One region of the Mesorhizobium sp. ESP6-5 genome, then DNA from elsewhere that is predicted to be linked to it. Evidence: predicted binding sites of a transcription regulator. Region 1 holds the regulator's gene; each other region holds the start of a gene.
The links. Region 1 encodes LexA, which represses DNA repair genes until DNA is damaged. Its sites were predicted from a motif close to TGTTCNNNNTGTGTTCNG; they were not measured.
Positions count from the first base shown of each region.

Region 2: the regulator LexA is predicted to act here: its motif matches at 2,693-2,710, upstream of LB524_RS02985 (2'-5' RNA ligase family protein).
Region 3: the regulator LexA is predicted to act here: its motif matches at 5,913-5,930, upstream of dinB (DNA polymerase IV).

Region 1 covers NZ_JAIUGR010000008.1:35,109-43,020, forward strand. The annotation lists gene kynU (kynureninase) at 1-519, opposite strand, end outside; gene LB524_RS14690 (ABC transporter permease) at 568-1,491, opposite strand; gene LB524_RS14695 (ABC transporter ATP-binding protein) at 1,497-2,276, opposite strand; gene LB524_RS14700 (ABC transporter substrate-binding protein) at 2,335-3,321, opposite strand; gene LB524_RS14705 (GntR family transcriptional regulator) at 3,472-4,245, shown strand; gene lexA (transcriptional repressor LexA) at 4,656-5,399, shown strand; gene LB524_RS14715 (ComEC/Rec2 family competence protein) at 5,393-7,846, opposite strand.
Region 2 covers NZ_JAIUGR010000002.1:103,862-111,773, forward strand. The annotation lists gene LB524_RS02960 (DUF488 domain-containing protein) at 1-23, shown strand, start outside; gene LB524_RS02965 (ArsC family reductase) at 123-473, opposite strand; gene LB524_RS02970 (ArsR/SmtB family transcription factor) at 637-993, shown strand; gene LB524_RS02975 (SRPBCC family protein) at 990-1,469, shown strand; gene LB524_RS02980 (nuclear transport factor 2 family protein) at 1,566-1,919, opposite strand; gene LB524_RS02985 (2'-5' RNA ligase family protein) at 2,045-2,647, opposite strand; gene LB524_RS02990 (fumarylacetoacetate hydrolase family protein) at 2,905-4,062, shown strand; gene LB524_RS02995 (substrate-binding domain-containing protein) at 4,358-5,293, shown strand; gene LB524_RS03000 (ABC transporter permease) at 5,412-6,398, shown strand; gene LB524_RS03005 (ATP-binding cassette domain-containing protein) at 6,402-7,193, shown strand; gene LB524_RS03010 (LacI family DNA-binding transcriptional regulator) at 7,225-7,912, shown strand, end outside.
Region 3 covers NZ_JAIUGR010000007.1:44,006-51,917, reverse strand. The annotation lists gene LB524_RS13145 (Gfo/Idh/MocA family protein) at 1-114, shown strand, start outside; gene LB524_RS13140 (NUDIX domain-containing protein) at 165-629, opposite strand; gene LB524_RS13135 (sterol desaturase family protein) at 814-1,347, shown strand; gene LB524_RS13130 (YkvA family protein) at 1,427-1,756, opposite strand; gene LB524_RS13125 (hypothetical protein) at 2,024-2,320, opposite strand; gene LB524_RS13120 (alpha/beta fold hydrolase) at 2,484-4,577, shown strand; gene dinB (DNA polymerase IV) at 4,633-5,880, opposite strand; gene LB524_RS13110 (winged helix-turn-helix transcriptional regulator) at 6,041-6,457, opposite strand; gene LB524_RS13105 (NmrA family NAD(P)-binding protein) at 6,568-7,446, shown strand; gene LB524_RS13100 (dihydrofolate reductase family protein) at 7,484-7,912, shown strand, end outside.

The sequences.
Region 1 (7,912 bases):
GACGTGGTTGATCAGGATGACCGCAACGCGCTCGTCGATCAGCTCCTCAATGGTCGGCGCATCAACGCCCTCAAGCCGCAACACCGTGCCGGGGCGCGTCGAGGCCACGCCTTCGGCCATGTAGAGATCGGTTGGAAAGCTGTCGCCCTCGGCGACGATGACCGAGCGGTCCGGCCGCATGCCGAGTGCGGCATGCAGCACCTTGTAGATGTTGATCGAGGTCGTATCGCAGACCACCGTCTGGCCGGTCGCCGCGCCTATCAGCCGCCCCAGTTGGTCGCCGAGCGCGACCGGCATGTCGAACCAGCCGGCGGTGTTCCAGGCACGGATCAGATCCTGCGCCCACTCCTGGGTCGCGGCTTTCCGCAGCTCGTCGAAGACGGCGGGTGCCGCGGCGCCGAGTGAATTGCCGTCGAGGTAGATCACGCCTTCCGGCAAGATGAACCGGTCGCGCATGGCACGCAGCGGGTCCGCCGCATCCATGGCATCGACGGCTGCGAGATCGAGCGTCGTAGGCATCATTTGTGACATTCCCTGGTTATTCACGCCTTGGTCATTCACGCCGGGTTACTCACGAATCGCTTCGCGAACCGGTGCGGGCCCCCGGCTGCGCTTGAGGCTGGGCAAGGCAAGCATGGCCAGTACGAACAGGCCCGTGGCAAGCTTCAGGTCAGGCGGCGGCATGCCGGCCGCCAGGCAGAACGACACCAGCTGGTAGTAGATGATCGCGCCGGCGAAGGGCGCCAGCAATTGCCGCCACACTGTTTGCTTGCCGACGACGGCTTCGCCGATCATCAGCGCGGCAAGGCCGTTGATGAGAATTCCCAGGCCCATATTGACGTCGGCGAACCCTTGCGACTGCACCATCAGCGCACCGCTTGACGCCGAAAAAGCGCTGGCCAGCCCGACACCGCCTATGGTCGCGGCCCAGACATTGATGCCTTGCGCTTCGGCCATGTCAGGATTGGCGCCCACGGCGCGCACGGCGGTCCCCTTCTCGGTCCTGAAGAACATGTAGAGCAGCATGAAGGCGGCAAGCGCGAGGAGACCCGCGACGACAATCTTGCTGGCGGGGAAACCCGGCCGCGCGAACGGCACCCAGTCGAACACCGAGGGCGAACCGAAGACGGACAGGTTGGACTTGCCCATAATGCGAAGGTTGATGCTGTAGAGCATCGTCATCATCAGGATGCCCGCAAGCAGCGTGTGGATGCGGAAGCGCAGATGGATGAAGGCGGTGCAGCAGCCCGCCGCGAAGCCGGCGACAAGGGCGGCAGCAACGCCCATCAGCGGCGATGCGCCGGCGGCAAGGAGAACGCCGCAGACGCAGCCGCCCAGCGGAAAAGCGCCTTCGCTGGTGAGATCGGGAAAATTCAGCATGCGAAACGGGATCATGATCCCGAGCACGACAAAGGCCAGGATCAGGCTTTGCGCCAGGGTGACCGGCATGATCGCGACGAAGCTGGTGAGAACGTCCCCAACAAAATCCATGATGATCAGCTCGCCAGCAACATGCGATCGGTCTTGACGGAGAAATGGCCGATCAGATCAATAACCGTGACCCTCGCCTTCTCCTGCCCGGCGACTTCCAGGAGCACCCGGCCCGCATCGAGCATGATCACCCGGCTGCCATAATCGACGGCGTGTTGCATGTTGTGGGTCACCATCAAAGTCGTCAGTTTCAGCGCGTTGACGGCGCGCACGGTCGCTTGCATGACGATTTCGGCCGTGCGCGGGTCGAGGGCCGCGGTATGCTCGTCGAGCAGCAGCAAGTCCGGCGATCCGCCGACCGCCATGATCAGCGACAAGGATTGCCGCTGCCCGCCGGAGAGCAGGTCGACGCGCGTGTCGAGACGATTTTCCAGACCGAGACCCAGGATCGACAGGCGTTCCCTGTAGGATGCAAGCCGGGTGGTGTTCAGCCCCGGGCGCAAGGTGCGCTTTTGGCTGCGCAAATCGGCCAGCAGCATGTTTTCCGCAACCGTCATGCTGGCGGCGGTGCCGCGCATCGGGTCCTGGAACACGCGCGCCAGTTTCGCGGCGCGCTTGTGCACCGGCATTGCAGTCACGTCGGCGCCGTTGATCAGGATCTGGCCGGAATCGAGGATCAGGGCGCCGGAAATGGCGTTGAGCATGCTGCTCTTGCCGGCCCCGTTGGAGCCGATGACGATGCCGAACTCTCCGGTGGCCAAGGACAGGCTGAGACCGTCCAGCGCGACCTTCTCGTCGGCCTGGCCCTTGTAGAACACTTTGCGCGCGGATCGAATCTCGAGCATCGTTTCTCCCTGACCTCGGGATAGCGGCGCCGACGCCGTCACCCCGGCAGTTCCGATGTTAGTCGACGATGCAGCCGCAATCGGCCATTGAAGCCGGTATCTCGATGCCGAACGCGGCCATCGCCTTGCGCGAGATCGTTGCCATGTGGTCCTTGTAGGCCGGGCGCGACGGCGCGATCGTCTTGGGATCCTTGCCCTTGAGGATCTCGGCGGCGATGTTGCCGGCGTTGACGCCGACCTGCGTGTAATTGACCGCGAAGCTCGCCGGCACGGTGCCGTTACGGACCGCACTGTCATCGGAGTTGACGACCGGGATACCGGCCTGGCGCGCGGCCGCGGAGACAGCGGCGATCGCCGGCTGGATCAGGTTCGAGGCCGGGCCGTAGATCACGTCGGCCTTGCCGGCGAGCGAAGCGATGCGTTGCTGGATGTCATTGACGTTGTCGATGCCGACCTCCACCACCTCGAAGCCCGCGGCCGGTGCCGCCGCCTTGATCTTTTCGACCAAGGCAACGTCATTGGCCTCACCGGGATTATAAGGCACGCCGAAGCGCTTGGCGTTCGGCAGCAGCTTCTTGGTGAAGGCCATCACCGCGGCGACGTCCTGCAGATCGCTGGCGCCGGTCATGCCTTCGTCTCCGGCGTCCCATGACGGCACCAGCTTGGCCGCCACCGGATCGGTGACCGCGGCAAAAACGATCGGAATGCCGGAACCGGCAAGCGCTTTCTTGGCGATCTGCGATACCGGCGTGGTGATGGTGTAGATCAGCTTGGGCTGCTCGGCCTGCAGCTTGGCGATCATCTGCGGCACCAGCGATGCATCGAAATTGGTGTGGCTCTCCGTGTAGACGACGTCCTTACCCTCGACGTAGCCATTATCCGTCAGCGCCTTCTTGAAGCCGGCTATGGCGGCGTTCAATTGCGGATGCTCGCCGAAATTGGCAATGCCGATACGGATCTGATCGGCCGCGGCACTGCCGGCACTGACCATCAATGCGCCTGCCAGGGCCAAGCCCGACAACCAAGCGGATTTCGACTTCAACATCATTTCCTCCCAGATTTGATCAGGGCCGCTTGGAAACGCGGCTACTACGGCGATCATGGTGAGTCCGCTGGTCTGTGTCAAACATTATATATAATTGTTGCTGTGACGCACTATCATATATACTTTTCGCCAGACGACGGATTGATCACCATGCTGAATGAAACGAGTTCCACAAAAACGGAAGCCGCCTATCAGCTGTTGCGGCGCGACATCCTGACCACGCGCCTCATGCCCGGCGCCCCGCTCAAACTGAGTGCGCTGCGCGGCACCTATGGCGTCGGCTGGACACCGTTGCGCGAAGCCCTGTCGCGGCTCGAGGCCGAACGCCTGGTCACCGCGATCAGCAATCGTGGTTTTGCCGTGGCTCCGGTGTCGCGGGCCGAGCTGGAGGATCTGGCACGCGCCAGGATGGTGATCGAGATACCCCTGTTCCTCGAATCGATGGAAAAAGGCGGCAGGGAGTGGGAGGATGCCGTGGTCACCGCCCACTACCGGCTCTCGCGTTGCAAGACGGCGGTCGACGATCCCTCGGACGCGGCCGTCGACAGATGGGACGAGAACCACGAGGCTTTCCATGCGGCGCTGCTGAGCGCCGCCACATGCGACTGGCTGTTGCGGTTCCGCTCGACGATCTCGGATCAGCTGCGCCGGCATCATCGCTTTCTTGGTCTGGCGCCGACACTGCGGGCCGCGGCCGGCCTCAAGGATGGCTATGAAGAGGCAATCGAAGCGCTACGCGAAGCGATTGCGATCGAACACCATACCGCGATCATGGAAGCGGCGCTCGACCGTGACGTCGAGCGGGCCAAGGCGCTGATGACGGCGCATATCGGCTACACACTGCACGTCTATGTCCACAGCGAAGACAGCGGCGCTACCAGATACGCCGCTCGCGCCGGCAGCTTGAAGGCGGGTTCGGGATAACTTCAGCGCTTCCGCGACGCCTATTCGAACGCGCTGGCCGGAGTGCGCCGAACGCCCCGATCCATGGCCGCCCGAAGCTACCAATCGTTGGCATTTTGGTTTCGTTTCGTTCCGCGAATAATGGCTCCGCGAATTATACGTCCCTCCGAGGAGAAGCCTTCCAACTAACTGATGCCAAAGCCTCGTCGGCGGATGGGCCACAGGCCATTAACCAAAACGATTTCAATGCGCCTGCCGACGGCGGAAAGGACTGGTTGCCGCCCGCCGTCGCGGGCAAAAAACTTCAGACCCCTTAACAAATTCATTAAACTTTAAACGGTTGCAGAACACAACTGGAACAGATAGTGTTTGTTCTGGGTTTGTTTTTTCGATTCTGGTTCAACCTTTCGTTCAATGTCTTGGGGGCCGCCATGCTGACACGCAAGCAACATGAACTGCTGATGTTCATCCACGAACGGCTCAAGGAAAGCGGGATACCGCCTTCCTTCGACGAGATGAAGGAAGCACTCGATCTTGCCTCCAAGTCGGGGATCCATCGCCTGATCACGGCCCTGGAGGAGCGCGGCTTCATTCGCCGGCTACCCAATCGGGCGCGCGCGCTGGAAGTGCTGCGGCTGCCGGACTCGATCGCGCCGGGCCTCAATGCGGCAAAGAAGTTCTCGCCAAGCGTCATCCAAGGCAGCCTTGGCCAAGGCAGTCTCGGACGCCAGATCAGGCCGGCCGCTGCGCCTTCGCGCCTGCCCGCGGCCGGCAACGACGACGACGCGGTTTCAGCCGTGTCCATCCCGGTCATGGGCCGTATCGCCGCCGGTGTGCCGATCGATGCCATCCAGCATCAGACGCATTCGATCTCGGTGCCGCCGGACATGATCATGGGCGGCGAGCACTATGCGTTGGAGGTCAAGGGCGACTCGATGATCGAGGCTGGTATCTTCGATGGAGACACGGTCATTATCCGCAATGCCGACACGGCAAGCCCGGGCGAAATTATCGTGGCACTGGTCGACGAAGAGGAAGCGACACTGAAGCGGTTCCGCCGCAAAGGCGCTTCGATCGCGCTCGAGGCCGCCAATCCAGCCTACGAAACGCGCATTTTCGGGCCGGACAGGGTCAAGGTACAAGGCAAGCTGGTCGGGTTGATCAGGCGCTACTGAACCGGCTTGTCATCGGGCTTGTCGGGTTTTTTGTACGGCGGCAGCCCCCTCGCCTCGCGTGAGAATTTTCGCTGTTCGTGCCAGGGCCGATATGGTCCGTCGACGGCAAATGCGATCGCGGCCCGGGTCGTGGCCGACTGGGGATTGAAGAAGACGGCAGCGCTTCCCTTGCGGGCGAGCTGCCGTTTGGTGACGACGAGAACCAGTGGATTGTGGCAGGCGTCATAGGCGGTTGCGTCATTGACGATGATCAGGTCGGCGAAAGCGCAGGCTTTCCAGGTGGTCTTGCGGTCCTCGACATAGGCAATGATCGCGCCGGAAGGGTGCCTGGCAAGGCACAGGCCTTCGCGGCAGTAGAAGGGCGATCCCGGCGGCAGGTCGGTGGGACTGGCAACATCGAATTGCCTGTCTGTCGTGTCGAACATTTCCGGTTTGACGATTGTTTCGGAGATCAGGGCGCGCTTCCAGTTGTCGGTTGCGAATTCGTTCGGACGTTCCCGGTTGACGGCCAGTTCGCCATTGCCGATCGGCAGCGCGACCAGCCGCGCATCTTCCGAGATCAGCACATCGGGCGCGCGTGTGTGCGACACAGTCAACAGGCCGGCGAGCGCGAATGGCAGCGCCGCGAGCCGCAGCCATGTCGTCGCCATCGTCGCGATAACCAGCGCGACGGTGACCAGCAGCACGGATTGCTGCGAAATCAGCCCGACTCCATCGACCGGAGAGCGCTCCGATATCCACGCCGACACGGCGATCATTGCTGTCAGGCCCTTGCCCATGAGGTAGAGAGCCGGCCAATCCAATCCGAATGGCATCAACAGCGCGCTGGCGACGGCCAGGAACATCACGACCGACACGATAGGCATCACGGCCAGATTGGCGAACAGGCTGAGCGGCGATACCCGCTGGAAATGCCAGATGGCAAACAGTGCCGTGGCGCTGCCGGCGATAATGGACGTCATGGCCAGTCCACCTGTCGCCAGCAGGAATTTTCGCGTCAGGAACCCGGGCAGCGATCGCTTTGGCGGCGGTGGCCGCGTCTTTCCCGCACGGTGATCGGCCCAGCCGGCATAAGCGCCAACCAGGGCCGCGGTCGCGGCGAACGACATCTGAAAGCTCGGGCCGACGACCTCGTGAGGCGAGACCAGGATGACGGCGATCGCCGAGATCCCCAGATTGCGCATGGTCAGCGCAGCGCGATCGAAGAAGACGGCAATCAGCATCACCGCCAGCATGATGAAGCTGCGTTCGGCGGCAACGACGACACCGGAAATGATGAGATAGGCCGCGATCGAGAACAGTGCGGCGGCGGCCGCGTATTTCTTCACCGGCCGGCGCGCGGAAAAGTCTGGAAACAGCGCGAAGGCACCACGCAGCAGACCCATGATGGTGCCGGCCACAAGCGCCATATGCAGTCCCGAAATAGAGATGATGTGATAGATGCCGGTACGCCGCATCGCTTCATTGATTTCATCGGGTATGCCGGCGCGCACGCCGACGATCAGCGCCGCCGCGATCTCGCCTTCAGCGCCGCCGACGCTGCCCCTGATGTGGTCGGCGATGGCTTCGCGGGCATTTTCGATGCCTGAAAAAAGGCGAGCCGATAGCGGCATCTCACCGTCGTCGGCGGAAACAACCGTTGGATTGCCGAGAAAGAAGCCGCTGCCGCCGATGCCGGCGAAATAGCTGTCAAAAGAGAAGTCGTAGCTGTCCGGCCGCACCGGGCCGGTCGGCGGCAACAGTTTGGCGTAGCCTGTGATGAGCGAGCCGGCGGTCATTCCCGGCGGTATCTTGCGTGCGGAAAGCCGGACCCTTTCCGGCGCATAGCGCAGTTTCGGCCGGGCGGTCGAAATCACGTCCATGGTCAGCCGGATGCGGCCGCTCTCCATCTCCTCGATCGAGACCACGCGGCCGGTCAGTTGCGTGGAGATTTCCGAACCCAGCATCCGGGTTCCGGCTCGCCATGTTTCGACCTTCGCCGCGAGTAGGCCCAGCGCGCACAACAGCACTGCCATGAAACACAGATGGGTTTTCGACCAGGAGCGCGAGACGAAGGCACAGACCGCCATCAGCACCACGACCGCGACGGGTTTTGCAAAGTCGGGCTCGGATGCCAGCGAGAAATAGGCGATCGCCCCAACGGCCAGACAGACCGGCACCAGCAGGAACGCGATGCCCCGGTCGAGTTCGAGCTCCGCCGCCTTGGCCACGCCATGGCGCACGCGAGGCAAGGATACCAGGCCGACTTGCCGGCGCACGCGCGCGATCCTGCCCGCGGCAGGAGCCGGCGCCGGCTCCTGCCCACCTGCCTGCAGCGACCTGGTTTCGGGTGTAGCCACGAGCGGAGATGGCAGTGGGATCGTCGCAGGCGCCGCAAACAGGGATCGCTCGCTGACGCCGATAGCGGCATCCTCGCCCCGATCCGAGCCCCGGCCTCGTCCAGTCATCGGGTCTGCCCCTTGCACCCTCGACGTCCTATGCTACATGAACGCGCAACGCGCGAAAGTCCGCAC
Region 2 (7,912 bases), on a different contig from region 1:
CGGAGTATTTGAGCGCGAGTTGAGGCGCTCGGACCTTCGCAAACAGGCGGGACAGCGCCCCCCTCTGTCCTGCGGGACATCTCCCCCACGAGGGTGGAGATCGGACGGCGCGACGCTTCCGCCTACTTCCCCACCGTCTGCTCATAAACCTCCGGCTTGAAGCCAACCACCACCCGATCGCCGATCTCCAGCACCGGCCGCTTGATCATTGTTGGCTTGGCCAGCATCAGCGCTTTCGCCTTCTTCTCGTCGAGGCCTTGCCTGTCCACCTCCGGCAGTTCGCGAAACGTCGTGCTGCCCTTGTTGAGCAGCTTTTCCCAACCGACCTTGCCGACCCAGCCATTCAGCTTGCCCGCCTCGATCCCTTCGGCCCGATAGTCGTGGAAACGATAGGGAAGGTCATGGCTCTCCAGCCAGACGCGCGCCTTCTTGATCGTGTCGCAATTGGTGATGCCGTACATGGTGATCGTCAAAGTGCTCGTCCCTTGGGCTGACGGTCGAATCCGTTTCGCAGCCTAAAACCGCCCTTCCCGCTTGGCCAGCAGCTTGGCCAGCATTGCCGTAAATTTGCGCTTGCCAACACTAAGGAAATTACCTAAGTGTTTTCGACCGCTTTGACAACCCGGGGACCGATCGATGACCAGCCTCCAGAGTAGAAATCCAAGCCTCCCGCCGATCGACGGCATTTTTCGCGCGCTTGCCGACCCGACGCGACGGCGCGTGGTCGAGCGACTGAACAGGAGCCCTGCTTCGGTTAGCGAACTGGCCCAGCCTTTCGAGATGGCCCTGCCATCCTTCATCGACCATCTCAAGATTCTCGAAGGCTGCGGGCTGGTTCGTTCGCAAAAGACCGGACGGATCAGGACTTACGAGCTTGCGCCTGAACCGTTGAAGCTCGCCGAAAGCTGGCTGGCCGAACAGCGTACAGTTTGGGAACGCCGCCTCGACCGGTTCGATGCCTATGTCATGACCCTCAAGGAGCAGGAAAAATGAGTTATTCCTTCGAGCCCGATCCCCGGCTGGACCTGACGCTGGAGCGCGTAATCGATGCGCCGCGCGAATTGCTTTGGCGAGCCTGGACGACACCTGAGCATGTCAGGCAGTGGTTCACGCCGAAGCCATGGCTGATCACTGACTGCGAGATCGACCTCAGGCCGGGCGGCCTGTTTCGGACACGCATGCAGTCGCCCGACGGCAAGGAGGTCAGTGACCGCCACTGCTGCTATCTGGAAATCGTGCCCAACGAGCGGCTGGTGTGGACGGATGCGCTGCTGCCCGGCTATCGACCCTCGGGCGAGCCTTTCATCACCGCGGTCATTTCGCTCCATCCGGATGGCCAGGGTACGCGCTATACCGCCACAGCCATTCACCGTGACCAAGCCACCCGCGACAACCATGAAGAGATGGGTTTCTTCGACGGCTGGGGCACGGTGGCCGATCAACTTGCGCGCTATGCGAAGACGATTTGAACGCCCGCAGCGGCCAGAGGATCGCTCTGGCCGCCGTGCTCATTTTTTCAGCCTTGCCGCAAAGAGAGCAAAGCTAGGAAGGCCCGATTTCCGGCCTCAGTAGTAAAAGCGCTCTTCGGTGATCTTGCCGTTCTTGACCGTGTACAGGCCAACCTCATCCATGGTGACACGCTCGCCGGTGGCCTTGGGCGTTATGTCAAAGGTGAAGCGCACCGCGAATTGATCGCCGTTGACATAAGGGCCCTCGACCGAGCCGCCATGCACTTCGTGGTTCTCTTGCCACCACTGGCTTTTCTGCCTGAGGGCCTCCTTGCCGTGACTGACGGCCATCGGTCCCTCCATAGCTTCGTAGCTGATGATATCGTCGGCATTGTATTTTTCGGCAGCACCTTCGTTGTTGCCCTGTTTGAGAAGTTCGGTGAACTCCTTGGCGATTTCCGTGACGGTCATTTTTGTTCCTCCTGTTCAGACGCATTGCAAGTAGGGAACCGCTTGCGGACCTGCCATCGCGGACAGGTCGATAGCTGACATGACCCTGTCAGGATGGGGTGTCGCGCGAACCAGCGCGTCCTTCGTTACATCGCAATCAGCGGCCAACGTTCCAGAAAGTCATATTGCGTCAGCCCGCGCAGGCTGTGCACGAGAATGAACTCCCGCGCCACGAAGCTGATCGGCTCGATCGGCAGTTGTGGGATAAGTTTCTGGTCATAGGCAAGGGTCATATGAGGGACGAACCCGTCTGACGCCTTCAGGCCTTCACGCAGCATTTCGGCGCCGAGATTCCCGCTCAGTTCACAAACCAGTCCGTCATCGGCCACAAGCACGAAGGGATGCTTGGCCGGTCGGCCTGTTGTCGCCGGGCGGCCAGGAAAGCTCCTGGCGTGGCGAAAGGTGATCTCAAAAGCAGGCATCATGACGCGCTGCCCCGATCGGGTGGCCGCAAAGATGATCTTCGACCGCAGCCGCTTGTAGTCCCCGACATGCTGCTGGCTGACATGAAAACGCTCCGGTATCAGCGGTGAGCCGGCTATGCCACATTTGTCGCATAGCCGGCTTTGACAATCAGCAAACCGAAAATAATCCCCTGCCTGCAGAAACACGCCGAAGAAGACACGATCGGGCTTTTTGGGCCGCCTTGGCGGTTCTGGAATTCCGAAATCTAGTTCGCCTTGGTACATTACCTATACGCTCGCCAAGGAACGCCTCCGTTCTGTTCTGGCACCTAGAACAAAACACGAACAATTCTCTGAGTCAAGCTCGAGTAACTGGACCCTATGCCCGGTGATGTCCTTGACCTCCGGACGTCGTGGATGACCCAGTCGGCATATTCGCGGCCACCGCTCGACTGCTTGGATGGGATAGACCTTTGAATGGAATCCGGCGAAAGTGCCGCGCCGACCGGCCACCATTTTCGATCCAACGAGGAACCCAACTCATGACCAACCCGACACATCTGCCCGCCGAAGGCTTGTTTGTCGGCCGCGCCAGGAGCGGCGATGCCTCGTACCCCCTGGTCGTCACGGTGCGCGACGACACCGTCTTCGACATCACATCCAGCGCGGCGCCCACCGTGCGTGACGTCTGCGAATTGGCCGACCCGGCCGGCCATGTGCGCTCGGCCAGGGGCAAGCCGATCGGTTCACTCGACGCCATCGCGGCCAACAGTTTCGAAGCCACGCGCGATCGGGCAAAACCCTTTCTGCTGTCGCCGGTCGACCTGCAGGCGATCAAGGCTTCCGGCGTCACCTTCGTGGTCAGCCTGCTCGAACGGGTGATCGAGGAACAGGCGCGTGGCTCGGCCGAGAAGGCCGACGCCATCCGCGCCGACATTGCGGGTCTGATCGGCCATGATCTTTCGAAGCTCAAGCCCGGTTCGCCAGAGGCGATGGAGATCAAGGCCAAGCTGATTTCGCGCGGCGCCTGGTCGCAATATCTGGAAGTGGGCATCGGCCCCGATGCCGAGATCTTCACCAAGTGCCAGCCGATGGCCTCGGTCGGCTTCGGCGCCGATGTCGGCCTGCATCCGGTTTCGACTTGGAACAATCCGGAGCCGGAGATCGCCATGATCGCCGCCTCGAGCGGCAGGATCGTCGGCGCCACCATCGGCAACGACGTCAATCTGCGCGACGTCGAGGGCCGTTCGGCGCTGCTGCTCGGCAAGGCCAAGGACAACAACGCCTCGGCCTCGCTTGGCCCCTTCATCCGGCTGTTCGACGACACGTTCTCCATCGCCGACGTGAAGCAGGCCGTCGTGCGCCTGAAGGTCGAGGGCGAGGACGGGTTTTCGCTGGAGGGGGCAAGCTCGATGGCCGAGATCAGCCGCTCGCCGGAGGAGCTGGTTGCCGCGGCCATGGGCCCGCATCACCAGTATCCGGACGGGCTGGCGCTCTATCTCGGCACCATGTTCGTGCCGTCGAAGGATCGCGGCGAAAAGGGCAAGGGGTTCACGCACAAGGTCGGCGACATCGTCACCATCTCGTCGGAAAAATTCGGCGCGCTGGTCAACCGCGTGCGGCTGTCGCCCGATTGCCCGCACTGGACCTACGGCGCCAGCCATTTGATGCGCGACCTGGCCAAGGCCGGCCTGCTCTAAGCGGCTCTTTGGGGGCTTTCGCCCTCAGAGACCGCCCAGACGTGATCGGGATAGTCCGCCCGGCTGAGCTCTCGGCGACAATCATCCGACTGCCCGGGAAAAATCATCCCGACTGATGCGATCTGATGGGGTCGCTGATGGCGCCGCGTCAGGCGCCAACTACATCTGCAGATGGAGGCTTGCCATTCGTCGAAAAAGGGAATGCTCTTATGCATCCGAGCGGCGCTGGCAAAAAGACGCAATCCGGCTGAAGCCGGAACAAGGGACGGATCATCTTCAATCGGGAGGAAATCAAATGCTGACGAGACTAAGACTTGTGCTCTACGGCCTGCTGATCGCGCTGACGGTCATTCCGGCAGCCGCGCAGGCCAAGACGTTCTACTGGATTTCACATGGCGGGCCGGCCGACCCGGTCTGGACCTACTTCCTCGCCGGCGCCAAGCAATGGGCCAAGGACACCGGCAACACCGTCAACACGTCGTTCCACAATGGCGACGTCGCCTCGCAGCAGGAGGCGGTCCGTGCCGCCCTCTCGGCCAAGGCCGACGGCATCGTCACCACCAGCCCCGATCCGGGCAGCCTGGTCGAGATCGTCAAGGAAGCGCGCGCGGCCAACGTCCCGATCATCAACTTCAACACGCCCGATCCCAAGGCCAATTTCAACGCCTATGTCGGCGGTGACAACGTCACTTTCGGCAAGCACTGGGCGCAGTATCTGGTCGACAAGGGCCTGGTGAAGAAGGGCGACTTCGTCTGGATGCCGGTCGAGATCCCCGGCGCCACCTACGGCGTGCAGGAAGAAGAAGGCATCAAGAGCGTCTTCGGCCCGCTCGGCATCACCTATGAAGTGACCGAAGCGACGCTCGACCAGGCCGAGGTGATCAACCGCATGGTCGACTACCTCACCGCCCACAAGGGCAAGGTCAACGCCATCATCGGCCTGGGCGACCTCGTAACCGGTTCGATCAAGCGCGTGTTCGACCAGGTCGGCGTCAAGCCGGGCGAAATCCCGGTCGTCGGCTGGGGCAACTCGCTCGACACCACCCAGGAAGTGCTGAACGGCTATGTCAATGCCGGCCAGTGGCAGGATCCGCAGGCGACCAGCTATGTGGCGCTGTCGCTCGCCAACATGGCGGCCAGCGGCATTCCTCCGGGCTTCAACGTCATCACCGGCGCGCTCTATGAGAAGGACACCGCGGCGGTCTACGACAAGATCCTGTCCGGCAAATAATCCGCGATCCCCTGGCGCCGCGCGTTTTTCGCACGGCGCCAGATATCTTCCTGCGCCGTGGCATGCCACCCGATGCGGTGGAGCTCGCGGCCCGTCTCAACCATGTCGCGGGTTCCCAGTGGAAAATCATTCGCTCATCCAACGCCTGATCGCGCGGCCGGAATTCGGACCTTTCATTCTGCTCATCGTGGAGATCGCCGTTTTCTGGGGTTTCAACCACGACTTCCTGTCGCCGCAGAACATCTCCAACACGCTGGCCTTCACGGTCGAGCTCGGCCTGATCGCGCTGGCGATGACGCTGTTGATGACTTCGGGCGAATTCGACCTCTCCGTCGGGTCCCTGTTCGGCTTCTCGCCCGTGCTGATGTGGACGCTGTTCAATGCCGGCGTCACCTCGCTGGAAATGGGCTTCCTTGTCGCGCTGGTGGTTGCCGCCTTGATCGGCCTGGTCAATGGCTGGTTCGTCACGCAGCTCAAGATCCCGTCCTTCCTGGTGACGCTCGGCATGCTGCTGGTGGTGCGCGGCAGCGCGCTTTTCATCACCGACGGGTTTCCGCAGCGCACCTGGAGTGCCGAAGGCAGCTGGCTGGCGGAGGCTCTGGTCGGCGACTTCTTCATCGGGCCGTTCCGCATCTACATGTCGCTGTTCTGGTTCATCGCCGCGGCGATCGCGCTCGGCTTTGTCCTGACGCAAAGCCGGACAGGCAACTGGATCCAGGCGGCGGGCGGCAATCCCAACGCGGCGCGTGCCCGCGGCGTCAATGTCAATCGCGTCAAGGTCGGCCTGTTCGTCCTGTCGTCGGTCATGGCCTCGCTTGCCGGCGTCATCTCCTCGCTGCGCACATCCGCCGCCAACCCCAACAGCGGTACCGGCTACGAGCTCGAGGTAATCGCCATGGTGGTGATCGGCGGCACCGCACTCACCGGCGGGCGCGGCACCATCATCGGCACCGTGCTCGGCATCCTGATCCTGCGCGTGATGCGCAACGGCATCGTGCTGATCGGCGTGCCCGGCCTTGCCTACAACATCTTCATCGGCGCGATCATCCTTGGCATGATGGCGCTGCATTCATGGCTGGAACGCCGGCACCAGGCGGGGACTTGAACCATGGCCGAGCCATTGATCCGCATGCACAACATCCGCAAGTCCTATGGCCGCGTGCAGGCGCTGGTGGACGCCAATTTCCATGTCAACGAGCGTGAGATCGTCGGCCTTCTGGGCGACAATGGCGCCGGCAAATCGACGCTGATCAAGGTTCTCTCCGGCGCGGTGCCGCTGACCAGCGGCGATATCTTCATCCGCGGCAAGAAGGTCACCTTGCGCGATACCAGCGACGCCATCGCCCACGGCATCGAGACCATCTACCAGGACTCCGCCCTGGTCACGCAATTGTCGATCGCGCGCAACCTGTTCCTGGGTCGAGAACCGATCAAGCCGCCGCGCTTCCTCAACCGCATGGACCAGGACGCCATGAACACGGTCGCCCGCGATCTGCTCAAACAGGTCGGCATCTCCAAGAACATCCCGCCGACGACGCCGATCGGCTCGCTCTCCGGCGGCGAGCGGCAGGCGGTCGCGATCGCGCGCGCCATGCATTTCGACAGCGACCTGATCATCCTCGACGAGCCGACCAACAATCTCGGCGTGGCGGAGACCCAAGGCGTGCTCAGCTTCGTGCGCAACGCCCGCGATTCCGGCCACTCCTGCATCTTCATCGCGCACAACATCCACCATGTCTTCCAGGTGGTCGACCGCATCGTCGTCATGCGCAGGGGCAAGGTGGTCGCCGACGACATCGATCCGAAGACGACAACCGTGACGGAAGTCGAGCGCATCATCACCGGCATGTCGGACAAGGACATCCGCGACGCCCTCGCCGACGGCAAGCCGGCGCACTGAGGACGTACGAAGCGACGTGTAGGGTTGCGGCATGAAGGCTACCGTCTCCGACATCGCCAGGAACTGCGGGCTGTCGACCGCGACGGTCGACAGGGTGCTCAACAACCGGCCCGGAGCGAGTGCCGCCAACCGGCAACGCGTCATGGAGGCCGCCAAGCAGCTCGGCTATCTGCCGGTCGCCGACCAGGTGACGCTTCCCTCGAGGCCCGCAAACCTGGAATTCTTCCTGCCGATCGGCTCGAACGACTTCATGCACGACCTGGCAAAGCACATCGAGGACTACGCCTCGCGCCTGCCGCTGGTGGCGTCCTGCCGGATTCACAATCTCGCCGGTATCTCGCCCAATGCCTTGCAGACCGCGGTCGAAAAGCTGTCGCTGCGCGCCAACGGCGTCGGTGTCATCGCGGTCGATCATCCCAGGACGCGCAACATCCTGCGCGACATGGTCGAGGCCGGTATCCGGCTGGTGACGCTGGTCTCCGATATTCCGGCCGCTCCCCGCTCGGCCTATGTCGGCATCGACAACCGCGTGGCGGGGCGGACGGCGGCACTTTTGATGGGACGCTTCCTGGGTGGCCGCGAGGGGCAGCTGGCGATGGTCGTCGGCTCGCGTTCCTACCGCGGCCATGAAGAGCGCGAGATGGGCTTCCGCTCCGTGCTTGGTGAGGAGTTTCCCAACCTCACCGTCAGCAGCGCCGTCGAGATCAATGACGAGCCCG
Region 3 (7,912 bases), on a different contig from region 1:
GCGGCGCGGGTGCCAGACGTGATCGACGGCGCGCGCGGCGTGAAGTTCGTCGCCGCCGCGGTGGAGTCGAACGCGGCGGGCGGGGCGTGGACGGCGGCAAGGTTTGCGGGATGAACAGCCGATCTTCCCCTTGGGGGGAGATCGGCGGCTTTTGCCGTCGGCAATTATTCGATATCCAACTGTTCTGCCAAATCCGACAGCATCGGGCGCTGACCCTGCAGAATCTTCACCCCGGCTTCGGCCGAGGTGAACCAGCCGGCCCTGTCGACCTCCGGGAATTCCTTCATCGATCCCGACCGCGGCGGCCATTCCATGGTGAAGGTGTTGCTCTTGATGGCGGCCACATCGATGTCGGTCTCGACGGACCAGGCCATGACGATCTTGCCGCCCGGCTGCCTGTAGTCGCCGAGGCGCGCGAAAGGGCCGCCGACCTTGATGCCGAGCTCTTCCTCGGTCTCGCGTCGTGCCGCCGTCAATTCGTCCTCGTCCCCGTCGACGAGGCCCTTCGGGATCGACCAGGCGCCATCGTCCTTCTTTGCCCAGAACGGGCCGCCGGGATGAACCAGAAGCACCTCGATACCGTCATCGCTCCGGCGATAGATCAGCAGACCCGCGCTGCGTTTTGCCATGTTTGCATGTCCGTTTGCGGCACCGGTGCGAAGCCGGCCGATTCTGAGCGATCATGGCTGCCGATCTTGCACCTGGAAATTGCGACGCTATGTCAGATGCATCCGCATTGCACCTCATACGCGAGTCCGGCAAACTGATAGCATCGTTTCTGGGGCGGCGTCGAAAATCAGGTGAGGCGTCCGAATGCAGCTGGGTCTGATCGGCTACTACAGCGACTTCGTGGTCTATCCCCTGGTGATCGCCATATTGGGGGTGGCCGGACTGATCGAGGCCGGAGAAGAAAGCGCGCCGGACTGGGTCGGCACGATGCTGATCTGCCTTGGCCTGTGGACGCTGATCGAATATGTGCTGCACCGTTTCGTGCTGCACCACGTCCCCTGGATCCGGGACCTGCACGACCGTCACCATGTCGAGGAGCGCAGTCCGGTGGGCACGCCCACCTGGCTCAGCCTGGGCGTGCACGCGCTGGTGGCGTTCCTGCCCGTCTGGATGGTCTCGGATTTCGCGACCGCCAGCGCGGTGAGTTGCGGGTTGATGCTGGGCTATCTCTGGTACATCAGCGTCCACCACATGATCCATCACTGGCATCCGGCCCATCCGAGCTATCTCTACACGCTCAAGCGCCGCCACGCGGTGCACCACCATATCGACGACAACGCCAATTTCGGCGTGACCTCGATATTCTGGGACCGGATTTTCGGCACCGCTAGGCTTTGATGTGGGAACCTTTCGACCACGCGACCAACTTCATTCGTGGTCTGCCGGGCGACGCGAAACGCCCAGCCTGAAATCCATATCAGGCCGAGCGATCTGGCCAGAATAGCCAGATGAGCGCGGCGGCCATCAAAACCCAAAGTCCGACAATGAATGCGAGACCGCCGCGGCTGGTCGGCCTCGATCGGCGAATGGCCTCCGCGCGAAACTCCGCCATCAGATCGGCGGGGATCAACTTCACCGCGAGCAGGATGCCAAGCGGTACGATGATCAGATCGTCTAAATATCCGAGTACGGGAATGAAATCGGGTATCAGATCGATAGGACTGAGCGCGTAGGCGGCGACCAGGCCGGCGGCAAGTTTGGCGTACCAGGGAACGCGAGGATCGCGGGCGGCCAGCCATAGGGCCATCACATCGCGCTTGATGGCTCTCGCCCATTGCTTTGCCTTGTCGAGGACAGTCACCCGGCAACTCTCTTTAGAAGGCCCCGAACATCGGCGTCTCCGCTCCTTCCCTCGATCATTGCAGCGATGTCGACGATCTGCAAACTGACCCCGCCGCGCAACGGGCGTGCCGTGAAGAAGACCCATTGAAAGCCGGCGCTGGTGACGACCACCGCGCCGCCTGGTTCGGGACATCGATCCGCAAAGCGTGAGCGACGGGGAGGGCTCCTCCGCTCACAATTCCTTCTCCGCCAGTTCCCTGAATGCGTCGGGCACCGAGCGGGCCGCTTCCAGGGCCACCGTACCGTAGCCGACCGCCTGTTTGCCGAAACGCTGGCGGATCTTGTCGACAAGGCGGCCGAGGAGGCCTGGCCGGCGATTCATCGCCTCCCGGTTGGCCGCCTGTTTGTCCAGGTACCCCGCCAGCGCTAGGTCGTGGCGCTGCGGCGCGACCCGGTCCGGAGACCGCGACGTAAGCCAGGGATCGCCGTAGAACAGGAGCGGCCAGTCTGTTGGGTGCGGGAGCAGCATGGTATTCTCCATGACAGTTGTCAGCAGCACCGTGCGTCACACCCGTCGGAATCGCGTTCGCGCCAGCGTGACGAAATCGTGAAAAGCGTCGCGCGACGCAGAAAGCCGGTTGAATTGGTATCGGCACCGGTAAAGGATTGCCGCTGAAGCTGTGGTGGATCCGATGGCGCGCCTCTCACTGTTGGGTGGGTTCGATTTCACTGGCGGTGCCGTGGCCCCGTCCTTCACCCGCAAGGCGCGCGCCATGGTCGCCTATCTTGCGATCCATTCGGGGCATTCCCTCTCGCGCGAAAAGCTTGCCGCCCTGCTGTGGGGCGACACCGGCGAGCCGCAGGCACGCATGAACCTTCGGCAGGCTCTTTCTGTCGTGAGGAAGGCTATGCCCTCGGCCCATGGCGTTCGCTTCCTGACCGATGGCGACAGCATCATGCTGGCGCTGGATGATCTCGATTTCGACGTCGCCCGGTTCGAGGTGCTGGCTGCCGAGGCGGCACCCGAGCAGCTTGAGCAGGCCATCAGCCTCTATCGAGGCGATCTCCTCGATGGCTTCAGCCTGAAGGAGGAACCCTTCGAGGATTGGCTGCGGATCGAACGCGCACGGCTGCGGGCCACGGCCGTCTTGGTGCTGGAAAAGCTCGTCGCGCATTACTTCGCGCAGAACGATCTGGCGTCCTGCGTGCAGGCGGCGACACGCTTGCTAGCCTGGGAGCCGCTGCGTGAAGACGTCCACCGGGCCTTGATGCGGGCCTGTGCGGCCCAGGGCCGCGTCAATTTGGCGCTGAAACAATATGAGCTCTGCCGCGACGCCTTGCAGCGGCAGCTACGTGTTCAGCCGGAACCGGAAACGAGGCAGCTCTATGAACAGCTTCGGGCCCGACGCACGGCGTCGGCTGCTCCAGCAGCCGCCGGGCCGGTTGCGCCCGGTGCTCAGGCTGCATCGCCGCCGACCCACTATGTCAAATCGGCTGGCAGCAACATCGCGTATCAGGTAACGGGCAACGGCCCCGTAGACCTCATTTATGTGCCAGGCTGGGTTTCCAATCTCGACCTTGCCTGGGCATCGCCCAGGCTGGCGCATGTCCTGCACCGTCTCGGCTCTTTTTGCCGGCTGATCCGGATGGACAAGCGTGGCACCGGACTGTCGGATCGCAATGTCGGCCTGCCGACGCTCGAAGAGCGTATGGAAGACGTGCGCGCGGTCCTGGACGCGGTCGGTTCGAAGCGTACCGTCCTGTTCGGCAGCTCCGAGGGCGGCAGCATGTGCATGCTGTTTGCCGCGACCTATCCTGAACGCACGGCAGCCCTCATCTTGAACGGGACCTATGCCCGAGGTGTATGGGCGCCGGACTACCCCTGGGCCAAAACCAAGGCGCAGGTGGAAAGAGAACTCGTCGCCATCGAGCGCGAATGGGGAGAGCCGGCCGACCTCAGCAATGCCGCGCCCAGCCTGATGAACGATGCATTCGAGCGCGAATGGTTCGCGGCCTTCCTGCGCAATTCAGCTTCGCCCGCCGATGCGATCTCGCTGTGGTACTGGAGCACCGAAATCGACGTTCGGGAGATACTGGGAGCCATCCACGTTCCAACGCTAATCGTTCAGAGAACGGGCGATCGCTGGGTCAAGGCCGAGGAGGGGCGCTACCTGGCGAGACACATACCGGGAGCGAGCTACATCGAGCTCGCGGGCAACGACCATGTCATCTGGGGGGAAGGCTCCGATCGCCTGATCGATGAGATTCAGTCCTTTGTCAGCGGCACCTTGCCGGCGGCACCCGGCGAGCGTGTGCTGGTCACCATTCTCTGCGTGGACATCACCTCGCCATCTGCGTTCCCCGATGGCCGGGATTTGAGGCGGGGATATGTGGACGCGGTCTGCGATCAAGTGCAACTGGCCCAGGGCAGGGAGATCCGGCGCGACGCGAATGGCCTCCTCGCTGCCTTCCAGCGTCCGACGCGGGCGATCCAATGCGCCATGGCGATCCGCGACGGTTTGAAGCCATCCGGCCTCGGCGTCCGTGCCGCGGTGCATATTGGCGAGTGCGAAAAGCAAGACGGTGATTTAACCGGCACCGCCATCGACCAAGCAGTGCTGATGCTCGGCCAAGCCTTGCCGGGCGAGATCGTTACGTCGCGCACAATCCGCGACCTCGTGCCGGGCTCCGGCCTTGTGTTTACAGAGCGCGGCGGGACGGAAACAGGCGCCGTGCCGGGAGGCGGGCAACTCTATGGGGTCGGTGCAGCGTCGGCCCGACAGTAGCGAAGCGCGGCATGGTGTCGGTTGGCGCGCCGTCGGGGACAGTCCCTTTTTCCACTCAAAGCTCCTTTTCCGCCAGTTCCCTGAATGCGTCGGGCACCGAGCGGGCCGCTTCCAGGGCCACCGTACCGTAGCCGACCGCCTGTTTGCCGAAACGCTGGCGGATCTTGTCGATGGCGCGGTCGGCGCCGAAGCGCGCGAGGCCTTTTTGGCTGCCCGGGCGGCGCTTCTCGTCGGCGAGGCCGAGCGGCAGGTCGAGCTGCAGTTCGGCGCTCTCCTCCAGGTGCGAGACCGAGATCGCCAGCAGCGAGATCGTTTTCTCCCGGGGATGCTCGGCGAGCACGCCGCGCACCAAATCCCCTGCGATCTCGGCCAGCATGGCGGTCGCCGAGATCGGCTGTTCCAGCGTGATCGAGCGCGTGACGGCGCTGAGATCGGCAAAGCGCACGCGCACGGTCACCGTGCGGCCGGGGCGGTTCTTGGCGCGCAGCCGGCTGGCGACGCGATCGGCCAGATGCAGCAGTGTCGGCACGATCACTCGCGCCACGGCCGGCTTTTGCCCGAGCGCCGATTGCGCGCCGGCCGAGTGCGCCCGGCGCTTCGTCTCCAGCTTGCGCGGATCGCGGTTCCACGACAGCGCCGCGAGCTTTTCGCCGGCCGCGGGGCCTAGCAGCCGGGTCAGGGCGCCGCTGTGCGTCCGGGCCAGCTCGCCGATGGTCTCGACGCCGATCTCGGCCAAGCGCGCCCTGGTAGCCGGGCCGACGCCCCACATCAGCGAGACCGGCAAATCGTGCAGGAAGGCAAGCTCGGTGCCGGGCTCGACCACCACCAGCCCGTCTGGCTTGGCGACTTGCGAGGCGATCTTGGCCAGATGCTTGGTGCGAGCCACGCCGATCGAGATCGGCAGGCCGAGTTCGGCCCGCACACGGCCGCGGATCGCCGTCGCGATTTCCCGCGGGGAGCCGAACAGATGCGTGCAGCCGGCGACATCAGCGAAGGCCTCGTCGATGGAGATGCGTTCGACCACCGGCGTGAAATCGTCGAGCACCTTGATCGCCGCGTCGCCCAGCCGCTGGTAGTGGCTGAAATTGCCGCCGACGAAGATCAATTGCGGGCAAAGCTCGCGCGCTTTGCGTCCAGGCATGCCGCCGCGCACGCCAAAGGCGCGCGCTTCGTAAGAGGCGGCGAGTACCACGCCGCCGCCAACCGCGATCGGCTTGCCGCGCAGCGACGGGTCGAGCAGTTGCTCGACCGAGGCATAGAAGGCGTCGAGATCGGCATGCAGGATGGTGGCCGTCGTTTCCATCCTGTTCCGCTCATCCGCGATTGCTGATGGATAGGAACCTATAGTGAACAAACAGAGATCGTTGTCAATTGGGTCCTTGGTGCATCGGTGTCCGTTGGGCGTAACCGAGGCGCGTAAAGTGCCTCCTTTTCCCACAGGGGGAAGGCGGCAGCGCCACTTCCTAGACAACATGCTCCGCCCGCAGTGCCGCCTTCATCCGTTCCAGCGCCGGCTCGCCGCCGGCCGCCAGTTCGTCGGCGATGCGGGCAAGCTTGTCGTCGGACTTGCGGTGCTTGCTGCCCCAGGCGCCGAGCGTGGCCAGCACCGGCAGGAGATCGATGCCGGCTTCGGTCAGCCGGTAGATCGCCTTCAGCCCATGGCTAGGGTCGTCGCTGCGGGTGAGGATGCCTTCGTCCTGCAGCGTCTGCAGCCGCTCGGCCAATGTGCGCGAGGAGATGCCTTCATCGGATTGCAGGAACTCGCGAAAATGCTTTTTGCCGGCGAAGACCAGGTCGCGGATGATGAGCAGCGTCCAGCGGTCGCCGAGCAGTTCCAGCGACAGGCTGATCGGGCAGCCGGATCTTTCACGCGTCGACATCTCTATGGTTCCATTTTTAAATCACTTTACTATTGACATCGTTCTTTCCGTCAGTCAAATGCTTTCAAAAGTAAATCGTTGGATCGCAACTTGGCCAGCAGGAGGACGTCATGAGTCAGGCCGTCGGGAAAATCAGCTCACCAAGAACCGTCGTGGTCATCGGGGCCACCAACGAGGTTGGCAAGGCGGTCGCCCAGGTCCTGACCGGGCAGGGGCATATTGTGCGCGGCGTGGCGCGCAGCCTGGGTGTCGCGCTTGACGATAGCGACGCGCTCGCCTCCGCCTTTTCCGGTGCCGACAGCGCCTATGTAATGATTCCGTTCGACGTCACGGCGCCGGATCTTCATCGCTTCGAAGATGAAGTCGGCGCGCGGCTGGCGGCGGCGATCGCGAAGTCAGGCGTGCGCCGCGTCGTGCTGCTCAGCGGCCTCAACGCCCATCTCAGGATGGGAACTTCGCTCGGCGCCGCCTTGATGGAGGAACGGCTGGCGGCGCTCGGCCTCGACGAACTGGTGTTTTTGCGCGCCTCGTTCTTCATGGAGAACTTCGCCAAGGGCATGGGCTTTGTCCGGCAGGCCGCTTCCGGCATCTTCATGACGCCGTTCCGTGGCGATCTGCCGATGCCTTTGATTGCCGCCAGCGATGTCGGCCAGCGCGCCGCCGCCCTGCTGGACGCCACGCGCTTTCCAAGCGAGCGGGTTATCGAATTGCATGGCGGCGGCTATTATACCTTCGAGCAGGCCACCGCGATCCTGGGCAGCGCGATGGGGAGGCAGGTCACTTACAAGGCGGCTCCATTCACTGAGGCGCGCGCCGGGATGATCGCCAACGGCCTGTCACCGAGCTTTGCCGATGCGCTCGGCGAAACGGCGGCGAGTTTCAACAAGGGTGAACGCTGGGCGCTTGAGGCACCGTCAATCCGCAACGCCACGCCGACCACTTTCGAGAGCTGGGCACAAGCCTTTGCCCGTGCGCAAAGCGCGGCGTGATCCTTCCTGCCTGGAATCCGGAAACGAGGAGAACCCCATGAAAAAGCTGATCCTTCAGATGCAGATGTCGGTCGACGGCTTTGTCGGTGCCAATGAGAACCACCCCTGGCAACTTTGGGGATGGGGCGACGACATCGGCTGGGACGAGGAACTGAAGCGTGATTTCAACGCGGTGTTTGCCGGCATCGACACCATCCTGCTCAGCCGCAAGATGGCTGAGGAAGGTTACCTCACCCATTGGGGCAACGCGGCGCGGAAATATCCGGCCGATCCGTTCTATGCCTTCGCCCAGCGTATCGTCGAAGCGCGCAAGGTGGTGCCGAGCGACAGGCTCGAGACCTCGCGATGGGAGCGCACGACGGTGGTGAGCGGCGACCTGCCGCGCGAGGTCAACGCATTGAAGGCGGGTGAGGGCGGCGACATGGCCGTCTTCGGCGGGGCGGGCTTTGCGTCGGCGCTGATCGCG